DNA from 4 places in the Streptomyces sp. NPDC127595 genome. Region 4 is predicted to be linked to each of the others. Evidence: riboswitches for the same ligand, from Rfam matches in the RefSeq annotation. Region 4 holds a riboswitch; each other region holds the start of a gene.
What was found. A riboswitch is a leader RNA that binds a small molecule or an ion and turns the genes downstream of it on or off. The one in region 4 is predicted to bind cyclic di-AMP.
Positions count from the first base shown of each region.

Region 1: it holds a riboswitch for cyclic di-AMP, as region 4 does, so the genes downstream of both, ACFVKT_RS19930 (transglycosylase family protein) here and ACFVKT_RS01800 (peptidoglycan DD-metalloendopeptidase family protein) in region 4, are expected to answer to the same signal.
Region 2: it holds a riboswitch for cyclic di-AMP, as region 4 does, so the genes downstream of both, ACFVKT_RS29150 (NlpC/P60 family protein) here and ACFVKT_RS01800 (peptidoglycan DD-metalloendopeptidase family protein) in region 4, are expected to answer to the same signal.
Region 3: it holds a riboswitch for cyclic di-AMP, as region 4 does, so the genes downstream of both, ACFVKT_RS14145 (M23 family metallopeptidase) here and ACFVKT_RS01800 (peptidoglycan DD-metalloendopeptidase family protein) in region 4, are expected to answer to the same signal.

Region 1 covers NZ_JBHXWK010000006.1:18,185-22,388, reverse strand. Annotated here, with positions in the region: gene ACFVKT_RS19945 (hypothetical protein) at 1-329, shown strand, start outside; gene ACFVKT_RS19940 (hypothetical protein) at 345-584, shown strand; gene ACFVKT_RS19935 (transglycosylase family protein) at 1,135-2,007, shown strand; cyclic di-AMP (ydaO/yuaA leader) riboswitch at 2,203-2,367, shown strand; gene ACFVKT_RS19930 (transglycosylase family protein) at 2,373-3,065, shown strand; gene eno (phosphopyruvate hydratase) at 3,479-4,204, shown strand, end outside.
Region 2 covers NZ_JBHXWK010000010.1:150,982-155,185, forward strand. Annotated here, with positions in the region: gene pcrA (DNA helicase PcrA) at 1-954, opposite strand, end outside; cyclic di-AMP (ydaO/yuaA leader) riboswitch at 1,435-1,606, shown strand; gene ACFVKT_RS29150 (NlpC/P60 family protein) at 1,614-2,771, shown strand; gene ACFVKT_RS29155 (tellurite resistance/C4-dicarboxylate transporter family protein) at 2,914-3,900, shown strand; gene ACFVKT_RS29160 (hypothetical protein) at 4,126-4,204, opposite strand, start outside.
Region 3 covers NZ_JBHXWK010000003.1:681,097-685,300, forward strand. Annotated here, with positions in the region: gene ACFVKT_RS14140 (PP2C family protein-serine/threonine phosphatase) at 206-1,339, shown strand; cyclic di-AMP (ydaO/yuaA leader) riboswitch at 1,585-1,742, shown strand; gene ACFVKT_RS14145 (M23 family metallopeptidase) at 1,754-2,785, shown strand; gene ACFVKT_RS14150 (aldo/keto reductase) at 2,923-3,870, shown strand; gene ACFVKT_RS14155 (PrsW family intramembrane metalloprotease) at 3,886-4,204, opposite strand, start outside.
Region 4 covers NZ_JBHXWK010000001.1:408,412-412,615, reverse strand. Annotated here, with positions in the region: gene ACFVKT_RS01805 (SGNH/GDSL hydrolase family protein) at 12-797, opposite strand; gene ACFVKT_RS01800 (peptidoglycan DD-metalloendopeptidase family protein) at 1,082-2,068, opposite strand; cyclic di-AMP (ydaO/yuaA leader) riboswitch at 2,073-2,248, opposite strand; gene ACFVKT_RS01795 (tyrosine-protein phosphatase) at 2,791-3,588, shown strand; gene ACFVKT_RS01790 (DUF6126 family protein) at 3,644-3,760, opposite strand; gene ACFVKT_RS01785 (helix-turn-helix domain-containing protein) at 3,793-4,204, opposite strand, start outside.

The sequences.
Region 1 (4,204 bases), on a different contig from region 4:
AGGCGGCAGCACTGGAGGCGACCCTGCGTGCCTGCAACCGGGCAGCCGACCACGTCTCCCGGATCGCTTTCGAGACGGGTGTGAGAGACCGCAACGGGTTGCAGAAGCTGCTCTACGCGGACATCAAGGCGGCGTTCGGGCTGTCTGCGCAGCCCGCGGTGCGGGTGGTGAAGAAGGTCGTCGACGCCTATAGCGCGCTCGCGGCGAGTCCCAAAGCCGGGCGGCTGGGCAGCCCGGCATCGAAGCGGGACCGGAGGGCCACCGGCTCGCCGGTCGTCTTCCGGCCCGAGGCGGCGCAGCCGTTCGACGACCGGTGTCTGTCCTGGTAGATGGACACGCGCGCGGTGTCCATCTGGACGGTGGACGGGCAGATGCGCGGCATCGGCTACACCGGTTCAGCCGACCAGCTCAGAACGCTGGCCGAGTACCGCAAGGGCGAGTCCGATTTGGACTCCGACACCGTCGGAGTCGACGCGTACAAGCGGCCGACCCTGCCACGGCTCACAGTCACCGGTCGGTTCCGGGCCCGCCGGCTCGTCGAAGTCCGTAGTGCGGTCGCTGAGGACACGGGGACGCGGCGGTAGCCCAAACCCGGTGCCGGGTCTGCGGCCGGCTCATTCGTGACACTCCGTGGCCCGGCACATTTCACCGGCTTTGACGTACCCGGCCTCCCCGCGCCGGGGAGGCCGGAGCACCCGCCTCCCCGACCTCCAACTCGCAGGGGATTCCGCCGATTTGCGCTGGCGTGGCGGGCTCATTATGCGGGGATTGCGCACACTTCCGGTGGAGTTCACGGCTCCGCTCCGGTTGTCCGCCGGGCGGTCGCAGGGGATTTGACGGATCGCGAAAAGCTGACGATCCATCGCGGTCTCAAGGGACTTGACCGATCGCGAAAAGCTGACGGTCCATCAACATTGTGATCTTCACGTGATCTACGCTGCATCGACTTGTGACAAGCGTTCGGGTGCGGATACGTTCGACGAACAGCGCGGATCATGCGTCGCAGGCGTCGTCTGACGTCGCCGTATGTCGCTGTAGTCACCTGCTGTCACATGAAAGGGCTTCCGCATGCTCTCCGGGAACGGCCGCCATCGTCGACCCCGTCAGGCCCCGGCTCTCATCGTCGCGGCAGGAGTGACCGGATCGGCCATCGCGATCCCGTTGCTCGGTGCCACGAGCGCGAGCGCGGCCGACACCACCACTTGGGACCGCGTCGCGGAGTGCGAGACGGGTGCCTCCTGGAGCCAGAACGCCGGCGACGGCTACTACGGCGGGCTGCATGTGACCGAGTGGGACTGGGAGAACTACGGCGGCCTCGAATACGCCCCGAGTGCCGACCAGGCCAGCCGCTCGCAGCAGATAGCCGTCGCCGAGAAGATCCTGGACGGCCGGGGGCTCGTCGCCTGGCCCACCTGCGGACCCCTCTCCGGGCTCAGCAAGGACTCCGCCTCGGTGGAGGTCGACACGGGCGTGGCGGACGACTTGTCGCCCGACGCGTCCGCTTCCGCCGACCCGTCCGAATCGTCCACCCCCTCTCCGGCCGCTTCGCCCTCCGCGGACGCGACCGAGACCGCCGCAGACGCCACAGACTCCACGAAGTCCGCCACCCCGGACGCGGCAGCGAGTGCGGACGCGAGCACCGGCTCAACTGCCGCGAACAGTGATGAATCGGATAAGTCCGCCCAGACTGACGAGTCTTCGAGTGCGCCCGAGGATGAGGCGACCAGTGCAGGGCGTCACCGCGGTGACACCGCCACCGAGGGTGCGACCGACGGCCGTACGGACGACGCCACTTCCGGGCGGCACGCCTCGCGTGACTCCGACGCGGCTCGCTCCGTCGTGGACGGCGCGTACGTCGTCCGTGCCGGCGACAGTCTCTCGCTCATCGCCGACGCCCTTGGCCTCGACGGCGGATGGACCGAGCTCTATGCCGAGAACAAGGAGACGGTCGGCGCCGACGCGAACCTCATCCTGCCCGGTCAGAGCCTTGCAGTTGGTGCTGAATAGGGCGAAATGCAGCGGGAGTTCACGTCATGGTTCGCCATGGAATGTCCAGTTTGGCGAGAATGAGAGATGGATCTCAGACCCCTTGATCGTCTTTGATATTCCGCCGATCGCCTGCCTACGGTCGTGACCGCTCGCCACAGTGAGCCCCGACGGTCGCAACGCCGAATCCTGCCAGCGGCCGTACGGGAACAGTCGTCGCGTCAAGCGCCGTAGGCAGGAGCGGGGGACCCAAGGTAAGCGCTGCGCCCGGTAGTTGACCGGGAGCGGCTTGGGGTGAAGACGTGCACCGCAAGGTGCGCGACCGGGCACTCACCCGCCCGAACCCGACAGCTCACCTCGTAGGCGTCGGTGAGGGGATCTACTTCATGCTGCGTTCGTGCAAGGGCAAGCACCGTCGCCCGTCCAAGGCCACCCGTATCGTCGCCCTCGCCGGAGTGACCGGCGTCGCCGTCGCCGCCCCGCTGATGGCCGCCGGTACCGCCTCCGCCGCCACCACCTCCGAGTGGGACGCCGTCGCCCAGTGCGAGTCCGGTGGCAACTGGTCCATCAACACGGGCAACGGCTACTACGGCGGCCTGCAGTTCTCCGCCTCCACCTGGTCCGCGTACGGCGGCAGCTCGTACGCCTCCACCGCCGACCAGGCCTCCAAGTCCCAGCAGATATCCGTCGCCGAGAAGGTTCTCGCCGCGCAGGGCAAGGGTGCCTGGCCGACCTGTGGCACGGGCCTGTCGAACGCCGCGAACGACTCCGGCAGCACCACCCCGTCGCAGCCGAGCACACAGAGCAAGCCGAGCACGCCGAGCGCGAAGACCGACGAGCAGCGCGCCTCGCGTTCCTCGGAGCGGGAGACCGCCAAGAAGGAGACCGTCGAGACCCCGACCGGTAAGACGGTCAAGAAGGGCGACGGCGAGTACAAGGTGAAGAAGGACGACACCCTCAGCGCGATCGCCGAGGCGAAGAACGTCAAGGGTGGCTGGCAGAAGCTGTTCGAGCTGAACAAGGACATCATCGACGACGCGGACTTCATCTACCCGGGTCAGCAGCTCCACCTGAGCTGACGGCGGCTCCACCTCGGCCGGCAGCAGTTCCACCTGAGCTGACGGCCCGGATCGACGGCCGACGGCGGTCGGCCGGCCACTGACAGCCGCTTCGCAGTTGAACCACAGCCCGCTCCTATACGTGGTCTCCATACTGAAGGCCTCGTGTGGGTCACCCCCGTCCCCCACGGGCCCCCCGCTCCGGTGCGTGTTCCCCCGTACGCACCGGGGCGGGGTTTTTCATTTCCCGCGCCGGCCCATCCGTCGTCGTCGCCACCCCTCTTTCATCACCTTTTTGTTCCGTTCGGGAACAATATTTGCCCTCAGTTCTGCACAAGAGGGGGTAGACCGGCTGGCCGATCCCCCGGAGCCGGTTAGGCTCATCCCGCGGGGCTGCCACAGTCCCGCGTAGCCGCGTCACATTCCTGAAGGAGATGCTCGTGCCGTCCATCGACGTCGTCGTAGCCCGGGAAATCCTCGACTCGCGAGGCAACCCCACCGTCGAGGTCGAGGTCGGCCTCGATGACGGCAGCACCGGTCGTGCCGCCGTCCCGTCCGGCGCCTCCACGGGTGCCTTCGAAGCCATCGAGCTGCGCGACGGTGACCCCAACCGCTACGGCGGCAAGGGTGTCGAGAAGGCCGTCCTCGCCGTCATCGAGCAGATCGGCCCGGAGCTCGTCGGTTACGACGCCACCGAGCAGCGCCTGATCGACCAGGCGATGTTCGACCTGGACGCCACCGACAACAAGGGTTCGCTCGGCGCCAACGCCATCCTCGGCGTCTCCCTCGCCGTCGCCCACGCCGCCTCCGAGGCCAGCGACCTGCCCCTCTTCCGCTACCTGGGCGGCCCGAACGCGCACCTGCTGCCCGTTCCGATGATGAACATCCTGAACGGCGGGTCGCACGCCGACTCGAACGTCGACATCCAGGAGTTCATGATCGCCCCGATCGGCGCGGAGTCCTTCTCCGAGGCGCTGCGCTGGGGCGCCGAGGTCTACCACACCCTCAAGAAGGTGCTGAAGACCAAGGGCCTGTCCACCGGCCTCGGCGACGAGGGCGGCTTCGCCCCGAACCTGGAGTCCAACCGCGCCGCGCTCGACCTCATCATCGAGGCCATCAAGCAGGCCGGTTACATCCCCGGCGAGCAGATCGGGCTCGCG
Region 2 (4,204 bases), on a different contig from region 4:
GGGCGGCAGGTCGTGCTCGCTGGGCGGGACGTCCACGGGGTGCTCGGAGGTGCCGACGAGTTCGCGCACCAGGGCGTACTGCGCGTGGTTGGTGTCCTGGTACTCGTCGACGAGGACGTGCCGGAAGCGGCGGTGGTAGTGCTCGGCGACGTCGGGGAAGGCGCGGAGCAGGTTGACCGTCGTCATGATCAGGTCGTCGAAGTCGAGCGCATTGGCCTCGCGCAGCCGCGACTGGTACATCGCGTAGGCCTGGGCGAGGGTCTTCTCGAAGCCGTCGGTGGCCTGGGCGGCGAAGTCCTCCTCGTCGATCAGCTCGTTCTTCAGGTTGGAGATCTTGGCGCTGAAGGACTTCGGCGGGAAGCGCTTGGGGTCGAGGTCCAGGTCACGGCAGACCAGGGCCATGAGCCGCTTGCTGTCGGCGGCGTCGTAGATCGAGAACGACGAGGTGAAGCCGAGCCGCTTGCTCTCGCGGCGCAGGATCCGGACGCACGCGCTGTGGAAGGTCATCACCCACATGGCGTTGGCGCGCGGGCCGACGAGGTGCTCGACGCGCTCCTTCATCTCGCCCGCGGCCTTGTTGGTGAAGGTGATCGCGAGGATCTGCCCGGGGTGGACATTGCGCTCGCCCAGCAGATACGCGATCCGGTGCGTGAGCACGCGGGTCTTGCCGGAACCCGCGCCGGCCACGATGAGCAGGGGCGAGCCGGAGTGCACCACGGCCGCCCGCTGGTTCTCGTTCAGCCCGTCCAGGAGCGCGGCCGCGTCCACGACGGGGCGCGGGGCGCCGTCGCGGTAGTACGCGTCCCGGCTCGGCGGCACGTCGAAGCGGCCGCCGAACAAGTCGTCCGGAAGCTGCTCGGCCGCCCCGTCCTCGGGCGGGGGCGGGGGCTCTTCCTCATGCGCCCCCGAGGGCTTGAGGTCCGCCAGGAAGCTGTCATCAAAGAGGCTGCTCATCGCTCTCCGAGTCTAGGCGGCCCCACTGACACCCCGCCGCCACCCCGAAAACTCGACCGGAACTCGTGACGGCGTTCAGCCGGAACTCGTGACGGTGCCCAGCCGGAACTCGAGACGGCGCTCAGCACCGGAGGGGCTTCCCGGACCCGACGACCCTACGGAACCACACCGACACAGCCTGCGACCAGCGCGACAAAGGACTGGCACCTGTCCGCCGTACAAGATCCCGCTGCACGAGTTCGCCGCGACGCCCGACCGGGAACAGCCCCCCACCGCGACCGCCCGAAAGAGACCGAGGAAACCACCCCTCCGCACAACTCACCCGATACCCATCCGAATTGACGACGGGCGACGAACCTCATGACTAAGGTCACGAAAACGTATCGGGCATTTCGAACATCAACCTTCACAGAAGCCGCACGAGTTGGCTAGCGTGCTGACCAGGCCGCCCGACCCCCACCGGCGAACGTCGCCGGGCCGCGGTGGCCTCCGCCGAATTCGGTGCGCCCTCGTGGCAGCCGGAACCGGGGACCCACCGAACTTGGGGTGAATCGGTCCAACTGCCTTGTCGGGCATGGACCGTAGGGCAACCCTTCCGAACCACCCGCCCGAACCCGACAGCTAACCCGGTAGGCGGATGATGGAAGGAGTCGCCTCCCTTGGCGTCGCAACGCAAATGGTTCTCGGGATCGCGCGTGGCGGGTACGGCCCCCGCTCTAGCCACGGCGGCCCTCACTTCGGTGGCCCTGCTCTCCCAGACGGCGAACGCCGCGCCCTCTGAAGAGCCCAAGCCGAGCCTCGAAGAGGTCGAGAAGAAGGTCGACGCCCTCTACCGGCAGGCTGAGTCGGCCACCGACAAGTACAACGCGGCCAAGGAGAAGACCACCAAGCAGCGCAAGAAGGTCGACACCCTCCTCGACGACGTCGCCCAGCGCGCGGAGAAGCTCAACACCGCGCGTGAGGAGCTGGGTTCGTACGCCGCGGCGCAGTACCGCACCGGGGCCGCGGCACCCGACACCGCCTCGCTCCTGCTGGCCGACAATCCGCAGGACTACTTCGACCAGACCCAGCTGATGAGCCGTCTGACCACCCGCCAGAAGGCGGCTGTCGATGACTACGTCACTGAGCAGGCCGCTGCCACCGAGAAGCGCACGGAGGCGTCCCAGAGCCTGGAGACGCTGACCACGTCGCAGAACGCCCTTCAGGCGTCCAAGACCGACGTGCAGCAGAAGCTCGCCAAGGCGCGCGAGTTGCTCTCGCAGCTCACCGTCGAGGAGAAGGCGCGGCTCGCCGCGATCGAGGAGGAGCAGCGCAAGGCGGCCGAGCGCAAGGCGGCGGAGCTGGCGCAGCAGCAGGCAGCCGCCGACGCCGCGGCGCAGGCGGCCCAGGAGTCGTCGTCGAGCGCGACGACCGGCATCTCCGGGTCGGCCACCACCACCACCACCGACGCCGCGTACGCGACGAAGGCGGCCAAGGCCCTCACGTTCGCCCGCGCCCAGGTCGGCAAGCCGTACGTCTGGGGCGCCACGGGCCCCGGCTCGTACGACTGCTCGGGCCTCACCCAGGCCGCCTGGAAGGCCGCCGGAGTCACCCTCCCGCGCGTCACCTACGACCAGGTGACCGCCGGCACGACCGTCTCCCTCGCCGACGCCCAGCCCGGTGACCTGGTCTTCTTCTACGGCGACGTCAGCCACGTGGGCCTCTACATAGGCAACGGCATGATGATCCACGCCCCGAAACCGGGCGCGTACGTCCGCGAGGAGTCGATCTTCTACGACGGCGAGTCGGCCATCCACAGCGTGGTGCGGCCCGCGTAACGCATCGCCCGCACGACATCTTCCGCGGGGCACGCACGCGTGGAGCACGTTTTCGTGCTCCACGCGTGCGTGCCCTGCGTTTTCATCCCCCCACGCGCGTGCCCCGCGGGCAACCCGCCCGAAGATCCTTAGCATCGGGCCCATGCCAGCCCTCTCCCAGCTCCGCGCCTGGTGGGCCGAGCGGCCGCCCGCCGCCGGTGCCGCCGTCCTGGCGACCGGCATCATCTCGGTCGGCTTGCAGCTGACCGGCTACGAGACGCTGTCCCGTGCCGCACTGGCCCTGGCGTCCGTCGCATGGCTCGCGCTCGCCGCGGACTTCGCCGTACGGCTGGTACGGGACCGGCCGCGCTGGGCGACGGAGGCGAGCACGCTCCCCGGGCTCACCGCCGTCGCGGCGACGACGGTCCTCGGCACGCGGGTGTCCGCGCTGGGCTGGCAGGAGGTCGCCGAGGCGCTGCTGGCGCTGTCGGCCGTGCTGTGGCCGGTGCTGCTCTTCTCCGTCGTACGGCACTGGAGTCGTCGTATGCCGGGCGGGGTGTTCCTCGTGTGCGTGGCCACACAGGGGCTCTCGGTGCTGGGCGCCACGCTCGCCGCTGCCGTGGGCGCGGACTGGCTCGCGCATGCCGCGCTGGTGCTGTTCTGGCTCGGGATCGTGCTCTACGGGGTGGCGTTCACGCACTTCGACATCAGGGAGGTGGTGACGGGCGCCGGGGACCACTGGATCGCGGGCGGTGCGCTGGCCCTCTCGGCGCTGGCGGGGGCCACGCTCGTCGCGGCCCACAACGTCGACGCGTATCTGTGGAACGACGACGACAACGGCGTCCTGCGCGCCGTCACCACCGCCCTGCTCGTCCTGGCCCTCGCCTGGTACTGCGTCCTGGCCGGCGCGGAACTGGCCCGGCCGCGCCTGCGCTACGACGTGCGGCGCTGGGCGACCGTGTTCCCGCTGGGGATGACGGCGGTGGCGGCCCTGGCGGTCTCGAGCGCCCTCGATGTCTCGTGGCTCGACGGGCTGGGAGAGGTGCTGCTGTGGATCGCGGTGGCCGCCTGGCTGACGGTGGCGGCAGGAGCCGTCAGGTCCACGACACCGCGCCGAGCCGGAGGCCTCAGGTCCACGCCACCGCAGTGAACCGGAGCAGCCTTCAGGTCCACAGCACCGCGACGAACCGGAGCAATCTTCAGGCCCACAGCACCGCGACGAACCGGAGCAGCCTTCAGGTCCACAGCACCGCGACGAACCGGAGCAGCCTTCAGGTCCACAGCACCGCGACGAACCGGAGCAATCTTCAGGCCCACAGCACCGCGACGAACCGGAGCAGCCTTCAGGTCCACAGCACCGCGACGAACCGGCCCCTCACGTCCACAACACCGCGATGAAGATGTTCGCCGTGGTCAGCAGCCCGACGAGCCCGAAGAGCCCCTTCTCCACCTTC
Region 3 (4,204 bases), on a different contig from region 4:
TCCGGCCCTTGGTGTTTCCGGGTATGCGCGGGCGTCCCTCGGTCGGCCCACACCGGTCGCCCTCCGGCCCCGCTCCGGGAAATCTGGACGGGTGGGGCAGCAAGCAGGTGAGCAGCGGGCGGGGGATCCGGACGACCCGGACGACCCGCGTGCGTCGTACGACCCGTCGTACGACCGGTCCGGTGGGCGGTTGCCGGGGGACCCCGTGCCCGATCCCGGGCTGGGGGTGGGGGACGTAGCGCTGCCCGGGGCGGCGGGAACGGACGGGCCGAGGACCTCGTACACCCAGAGGTTCGTCCGGGTGCTTCCCGCCCTGCTCATCGTCGCCGGGATTCTCTATGAGTACTTCACGCCGAGGGACTTCACCGGCGCCCCCCTCTTCACCGCCGCCGCGCTGGTGGCGGCGCCCCTCTACTCGCTGCGCGGCACCGTACTGACCGGGGCCATGGCCGCCGTGGGGGCCGTCGCGGTTCAGATGAAGCTCGGAGTGGCGCTGCAGGCCGAGGCGGTCACCGAAGTGGTCACGGTGGCGACGGCCGCCGTCCTGGCCGCCCTCATCAACGTCGTCGTCCGGCGCGGCAACGCCCGGCTCGCCTCCGTCCGTGAGATCGCCGAGGCCGCCCAGCGCGCCGTACTGCCGCAGCCCGAGGAGCGGATCGACGGGCTCGACGTCGCGGCGCGGTACGAGGCGGCGCAGGAGGACGCGTTCATCGGCGGTGACCTGTACGCGGTGCAGGACTCCCCGTACGGCGTACGCCTGGTCGTGGGCGACGTACGCGGCAAGGGCATGGGCGCGGTGGCCGCCGTCGCCGTCGTGATCGGGGCGTTCCGGGAGGCGGCCGAGCAGGAGACGACGCTGGAGGCGGTCGCGGGGCGCCTGGAGCGGGCTCTGGCGCGCGAGGGCACCCGGCGCGAGAGCCTCGACGCCTTCGAGGGGTTCACCACGGCGGTACTGGCGGAGATCCCGCACGGCGAGGAGGTCGTACGGATCGTCAACCGTGGCCATCCCCCGCCGCTGCTCCTGCACGCGGACGGCACGCTCGTCTCGCTCGACGCCGAGGATCCCGCACTGCCCCTGGGAATGGGCGAGTTGGGCATGTGGCCCGACCGCGCGCAGGAGACGGAGTTCCCGCGCGGGGCCATGCTGCTCCTCCACACGGACGGGCTGTCCGAGGCCCGCGACGAACGCGGGCGCTTCTACGATCCCGCGGTGAGCCTCGCCGGACGGACCTTCCCCGGGCCCGAGGCACTGCTGACCACCCTCGCCGAGGAGGTCCGCCGGCACTCCGGCGGCGGCACCACGGACGACATGGCGCTGCTTGCCGTACGACGTCCGTGAACGCCCTCGTTCACGTTGTTACCAGGGGTGATCGAATGGCGTCCCTCCGCATAACATCTGACGCATCGTCAGAAAACCTGTGACCGACAAGTGGTGGTCAACTCGCCCGTTTTACGGCGGTGATGACCTGAAAGTCCTGGCCAGAAGCGTTAATGATCAGTCAGAACGGCTTGGAATCCGGTGCCCGCGTCTATTAACGTTCGATAACGCAGCGCGGTAGTCCCAGCCGTCACAAGAGTCGGCTCCGTGCGCACGCGCCGAATCCCGCAAGGGAACCGGGGAACCACCAACTTGGGGTGAATCGAGCGTCTACCGCGGTGGGAACACCAGCGGTTGACGCGCGTAGGAGACCTTCCTGCTCCGAACCCGTCAGCTAACCCGGTAGGCGAGAAGGAAGGAAAGGAGCACGCCCACGTGGCGTCGAACCCGCCTGCCCAGGCACCCTCGTACCCGCCGAGCCAAACGCACACCTTCGGTTACGGCATGGACGACGAGGGCCCCCGGGAGGAGTGGAATCCCACCGAGGAATCCCTCCGTCCCATCCGCGGCCGGCACCGCGTCTCCAAGCAGCGCGGAGGCGGCGGACTCGCTCGCAGCTCCACCGTTCTGGGCGTCGGTGTCATAGCCGCCGTCGGCGCCGGTGGCATGGCCACCGCGGCGCCCGGCAAGCCGCCGGTGTCGATCTCCGTGCCCGACCTGCCGTCCGTCGGCTCGATCCTCACGGACGACAGCTCCGCCGACGAGGCCAAGGGCTCCACCACCCCGCTCACCAGTGCCGGTCTGACGATCGCCGACACCGAGCAGGGCGCGACCGACGCGGGCGAGGTCCTGCGTTCGCGCATCATGCAGCAGGCCGAGGTCCAGAAGGACCAGGCCGACACCGCGGCCCAGCAGGCCGCCCAGGCCGCCGCCGTGAAGAAGGCCTCCGACGCCGCCGCCGAGGAGCAGAAGGCGGCCGAGGCCAAGGAAGCCGCCGCGAAGAAGAAGGCGGAGGAGGAGGCCGCGGCCAAGGCGGAGGCCGAGCGCCTCGCCGAGCTCGCCAAGAGCTACACGCTGCCGACCTCCTCGTACACGATCACCTCGACCTTCGGTCAGGCCGGCGCACTGTGGTCCTCCGGCTACCACACCGGCCTCGACTTCGCCGCTCCCACGGGCACCCTGATCAAGGCGGTCCACAGCGGCACCGTCACGGAGGCCGGCTGGGCCGGGTCGTACGGCTACCGCACGATCCTCACCCTCGACGACGGCACCGAGCTGTGGTTCTGCCACCAGTCGTCGATCAGCGTCAGCGTGGGGCAGAAGGTCGCCACCGGTGATGTCATCGGGCGCGTGGGCGCGACGGGCAATGTCACCGGGGCGCATCTGCACCTGGAGGTCCACCCGGACGGCGCGGCGACCGGGATCGACCCGATGGCGTGGCTGCAGAGCAAGGGGCTCAACCCCTGACCTGCACGTTTCCTCACGGGTGCGTAGTTCCGTAATCCCCTGATCCCCGGCAGCCCTGACATCATCCCCCCGACGTCAGGGCTGCCGGTCTGATACATGTGGAATACAGTCATTCGCTCGGGACGTTGGATCCTGACATGACGACTACTCTTCGCAAGCTCGGTTCGTCCGGCCTCGAGGTCTTCCCGCTGGCCCTCGGCGGCAACGTGTGGGGCTGGACCGCCGACGAGGCCGAGTCCTTCGCCGTGCTCGACGCGTACGCGGCCGCAGGCGGCAACTTCCTCGACACCGCCGACTCGTACTCGGCGTGGATCGAGGGGCACAAGGGCGGTGAGTCCGAGACCATCATCGGCAAGTGGGTCAAGGCGCGCGGCAACCGCTCCGACATCGTGATCGCCACCAAGGTCAGCCAGCACCCCGAGTACCAGGGGCTGTCCGGCGACAACATCAAGGCTGCGGCGGATGCTTCTCTGCGCCGTCTGGACACCGACTACATCGACCTCTACTTCACGCACTTCGACAAGCCCGAGGTGCCGGTCGAGGAGATCATCGGCGCGCTCGACGAGCTGGTGAAGGCCGGCAAGGTGCTCAACATCGCGGCCTCCAACATCTCACCCGAGCGGCTCCAGGAGTCCCTGGACTTCTCCGACCGAGAGGGCCTCGCCCGCTACGTCGCCCTCCAGCCCGAGTACAACCTGGTCTCGCGCGACACCTACGAGGGCCCGCTGCGCGACATCGCCTCCCGCTCGGGCCTGGCGGCCGTCCCGTACTTCGGCCTCGCGTCCGGCTTCCTCACCGGCAAGTACCGCCCGGGTACGAAGGTCGACTCGCCGCGTGCGGCGGGCGCGGCCAAGCACCTGGAGACCGAGCGGGGCCTGCGCGTCCTTGCCGCCCTCGACGAGGCTGCCCAGGCCCACGACGTGCCGGTCGCCACCGTCGCCCTGGCCTGGCTCGCCGCCCAGCCGACGGTCGCGGCGCCGATCGCCTCCGCACGGAACGTGGAACAGCTTCCGGCGCTGCTGGGAGTGGCGGACCTCGTCCTCACGGACACGGAACTGGGCAGGCTGACGGAGGCGTCGGCGTAACCCCTGCCGTACGTCCTACGAGCGGTACGGGTTGTACGCGGGGTACGGCGTCGCGGTCCCGTAGGGCTGCCAGTAGGGCTCGCTGTGCGCGGACCCGTACGTGGGCCAGGGCGGTGGCGGGACCACCGGAAGCTGAGCCGCCGCCCGGGCCGCGTACGCCAGGGCCGGGCGGGCGGCCTCGCGGCGGCGCCACAGCTCGTGGAGCAACTCCCGCTCCCGTGCGACGAAGTCGGCGCCCGCGCGGCCGTCGCGTGCCCGGTGCCGCAGGAACGCCAGCGAGGTCGCGTACGCCTCGTACTCGGCGACGGAACGGGCGGCGGGCTTGCCGAGGTGG
Region 4 (4,204 bases):
CACTGCCCGGCTCAGGCCACCGCGTCGATCCATGTCCTGATGTCGTCCGGCGAGAGCGTCCCCTTGGCCGCCACATGATCCCCGGAGGATTCACCGCGCAACCGCCGCCCGATCCACGGGACCAGGTATTCACGCGCCCAGTGGATGTTGTCGCGCCGGACCTCGAGCGTGCCGCGCGGCGGGAGCGGCGGCCACGGCTGGTCCGGGTCGGCCGGCACTTCGAGGCCGAGGAGCTGACCGGCCCGGAGCGCGACGCGGGTATGGCCCTCGGGTGACAGGTGGAGGCGGTCGCCGTCCCAGGCGCGGCGGTCCTGAATCGTCTTCAGGGACCACAGGTCCAGGACGGGGCAGCCGTACCGGTCGGCGATGGCCCGGAGGTGTCCGTTGTACGTGGCGATCTTGCCGCGCATGTGCTTGAGCACGGGCACGCCACGGGTGTCGAAGCCGGTCGTCACCAGGACGGTGCCGACGACAGAGGTGAGGTCGGCGACCGCGCGCTCGAAGCGCTCCGCGACTTCGTCGGGGTCGACGCCGGGCCGGATGATGTCGTTGCCGCCCGCGCAGAAGGAGACCAGGTCCGGCGCGAGCTCCTTCGCCCGCGAGAGCTGGTGCTCGACGATCTGGTCGAGCAGTTTGCCGCGTACGGCGAGATTGGTGTAGGTGAAGTCGCCCTCGGGACGCCGGTCCGCGAGCAGTACCGCGAAGCGGTCCGCCCAACCGACAAAGGCCCCGTCAGGCCCGGGGTCGCCGACGCCCTCGGTGAAGCTGTCCCCCACCGCTACGTACGACCCGATCACTGATCTGTTGCCACTCTTCGAATCGTCTGCCACATCGACCCATGATTCACCTTTGAGTGTGACCTACGCGACCGTATTTTAGGGTTGACGGGTGGTGACATAAGCCACTCATAAAGCCTGGGTCAAGCTCGGAATAAGGGCCCACCAGGGGTAGTTGAACAGCCGCCACACCCGGACGCGGGTGCACGTGAACACGACGTCCTGAGCGCGAAACGCAGAAGGCCGGGCCCCGGGGATCGTGGGGTCCGGCCTTCGGTTCCGAGCTCAGTTCCGAGCGAACGGCGTCAGCCGACGGTGACACCGTGCGCGCGCAGGTACGCGACCGGGTCGACGTCCGAGCCGTAGTCCGGCGTGGTGCGGATCTCGAAGTGCAGGTGCGGTCCGGTGACGTTGCCGGTCGCCCCGGAGAGGCCGATCTGCTGCCCCTCGGTCACGGTCTGGCCGGCCGAGACGGAGAGGGAGGAGAGGTGGGCGTACTGCGAGTACTGGCCGTCGGCGTGCTGGATGACGACCTGGTTGCCGTACGCGCCGCCCCAGCCCGCCGAGACGACGGTGCCCGCGGCGACGGACTTGATGGTGGTGCCGGTCGGGACCACGAAGTCCACGCCCGTGTGGTAGCCGCTGGACCACATGCTGCCGGCGACCTTGTAGCCGGTGCCGATCGTCGCGCCCTCGACCGGCAGCGTGTAGCCGGAACTGCTGCTGGAGGCCGCGGTGTCGTCGGCCTTGGCCGTGGGCTCGGCCGCCGTCTTGGCGGACGACTCGGACGCCTTCGAGGACTTCGCCGACTTGGAGGACTTGGACGCCTCGCCGGACGACTTGGTCGTGCCGCTCGACGCGGCGGCCTTCTTGCCGATCGTCAGCTTCAGGCCCGGGTGGATCAGAGCGGGGTCCTCACCGACGGCCTTGCGGTTGTCCGAGTACAGCTTCTTCCAGCCGCCGCTGACGCTCTGGTCGTCGGCGATCTTCGAGAGGGAGTCACCGGCCCTTACCGCGTAGGTCTTCGTCGCGGACTTCTGGGCCGCGGCAGGAGCGGAAGTGGCGGCCTTTTCCGAAGCTGAGGCCGTGGCGGCCTTTCCCGAAGCCGAGGCCGAAGCCGTGACAGCCTTTTCCGAAGCGGAAGAAGCCGTGGAAGCCGAGGCGGTGGCGGCATGGGCCCCAGTGGCTCCCATGAGCGGCAGCGCGAGCGCGGCGCCACCCGTTCCGGCCACGGCGATCGAGCGCGTGAAACGCTGGGACTTGGGACGGCGGTGCTTACCCTTCGCGGGCATGACGAATTCCTCTCCGGCGCCTGCGAGGTGAGCTGTCGGGTGCGGGCTGGAGATGCCCGGCCGCGCTGCTGCGCGGCTATACCCCTAGCCGTTCCGGAGACCGGAACAGGCGTCTTACCTGTGGGTCCCCCGCTCCTGCCACATACGGGTGAGTGTGCGGATTCCGGGCGGCGGCAGGATTGGGCGTCCGTCCGGATTGAGGGCGAACGTAAGCGAGATGAGACCGCGTCGACAAGCATGTGGGTTTTCTGTGGATGCGCCGCCCTTGATCCACGCCGGAATTACCGTAACCCTCTGTCGACGAAAGGCCTTTCCCGCCTGTCAAATCACCAGGAAATTCCAGCGGGTTGACAAAGAGGCGTCGCAACACATCGTCACGAATATGACGCTGCTCACGCACGTGTGCCCAGGATGCTTCATTCCAGAGCTAGTTGTAATGAATCAGCTAATTCGGACAGAACAGCCAGATGCGACGCAGTCGGATAACTGCCACATCACCGTCCGCCCCCGCCACTGCCATCAGCCCTCCGCAGATACGGACGGATGGGTAAATCCAGACACCTTCGCGCGCTCTGCGGCCCGGAGGTAACGGCCCCGCACCTGCGAAGACAACGCCTGTGGACAACTCATTGCCCCAGGAATCCATGTCGTATCGTCGAGTGCGCAACGTCCGTCGGCGGGCGAAGCCGAGCAGCGCCGACGGCTGACTGGGAGGAGCCCCCGTGACACAGCAGGTCCCGTCGACCGAACCTGAGCTGACGGCTGTGCGCAACTTCCGGGATGTGGGCGGCCTGCCCACCGTGGACGGCCACCGGGTGAAGTACGGGGTGCTGTTCCGCAGCGGACATCTCGCGCACGCCACAGCGGACGACGCCGCTTTCCTCGCCTCCCTCGGCCTGCACACGATCTTCGACTTCCGTAACGCGTCGGACCAGAAGCTAGAGGGTCCGGACGTCGAGCTGCCGGGCGTGCGGAACGTGAATCTGCCGCTGACCGACCCGGCCGACGGCTCTGAGTTCTGGAAGATGGTCCGCGACGGCGATCTTGAGCAGTTGCGCGCGCTCCTCGCGGACGGCAAGGCGGCGAACCGGATGATCAACTCCTACCGCGCCATCATCAAGGAGCGCACCGCCGAGCACTCCCAGGTGCTGCACTCGCTCGCCGAGGACAGCGTGCCCGCGCTGATGCACTGCGCCGCGGGCAAGGACCGCGCCGGAATCTCCATAGCCGTGGCACTCCTCGCCGTCGGCGTCGAGCGCGAGGCGATCGTCGCCGACTACCTGGAGTCGAACGCCAAGCACCGTCGCTACAAGGTCCACCGCAGCAGCTCCTCCGCGTCGGCGTACTCCCCGGAGGTCATGGAGCTGCTCAGCCCGCTGTTCGACGCACGCGCCGAGTACCTGACCGCGGCCTTCGAGACGATCGAGGAAACCTGGGGCAGCGTCGACGCCTACCTGGAGCAGGGACTGGGGATCACCCCGGAGCTGCGGAGCCGGCTGCGCGAGCGGCTCCTCGACTGACACACGCCACCTCGGCCGGCACAGGTCACCCGGTCCCGGCCGTCCCGACGTATGCCTACTGGTTCTGCGCGCCCAGTGTGAACAGCAGGTAGACGAAGGCCGCGAAGAGGTGGCCGACGGCGACGTAGATGATCAGCCGCACCCACAGGGCGCGGGGGAGCTTGTCGTCCATGGAGCGGCGCGGGCCGGATTCCGTGGGCTCGGTCATGGTGTCTCTCCCAAGGTCGGGTGCTCCGTCGCCGGACCTAGGCACAGCGCGGCGGTGGGGCTCTGCAGCAGGGTGTGTACGAAGAGCAGCTCGGCGCCGTCCCGGTCGGCGGCGGCGATGCGGTGCGGGGTGAGCGAGTCGAAGTGCGCGCTGTCCCCCGGGGCGAGCACATGGGCGCTGTCACCGAGACGCAGCCGCAGTCGCCCCCTCAGGACGTGCAGCCACTCCTCACCGGCGTGGACGCGCACGATGTCGCCCTGCGAGCCGTACGGCACGTGCACGCGCAGGGCCTGCATCCCGCGGCCCGAGCCGCCGGCCTGCCAGTAGGTCCAGCCGCCCGCCGCGGTCGGCTCCATGTCGGCGGCGCGCACCACGGCGTCACGCTCGGGGACCGACTCGCCGAGCAGC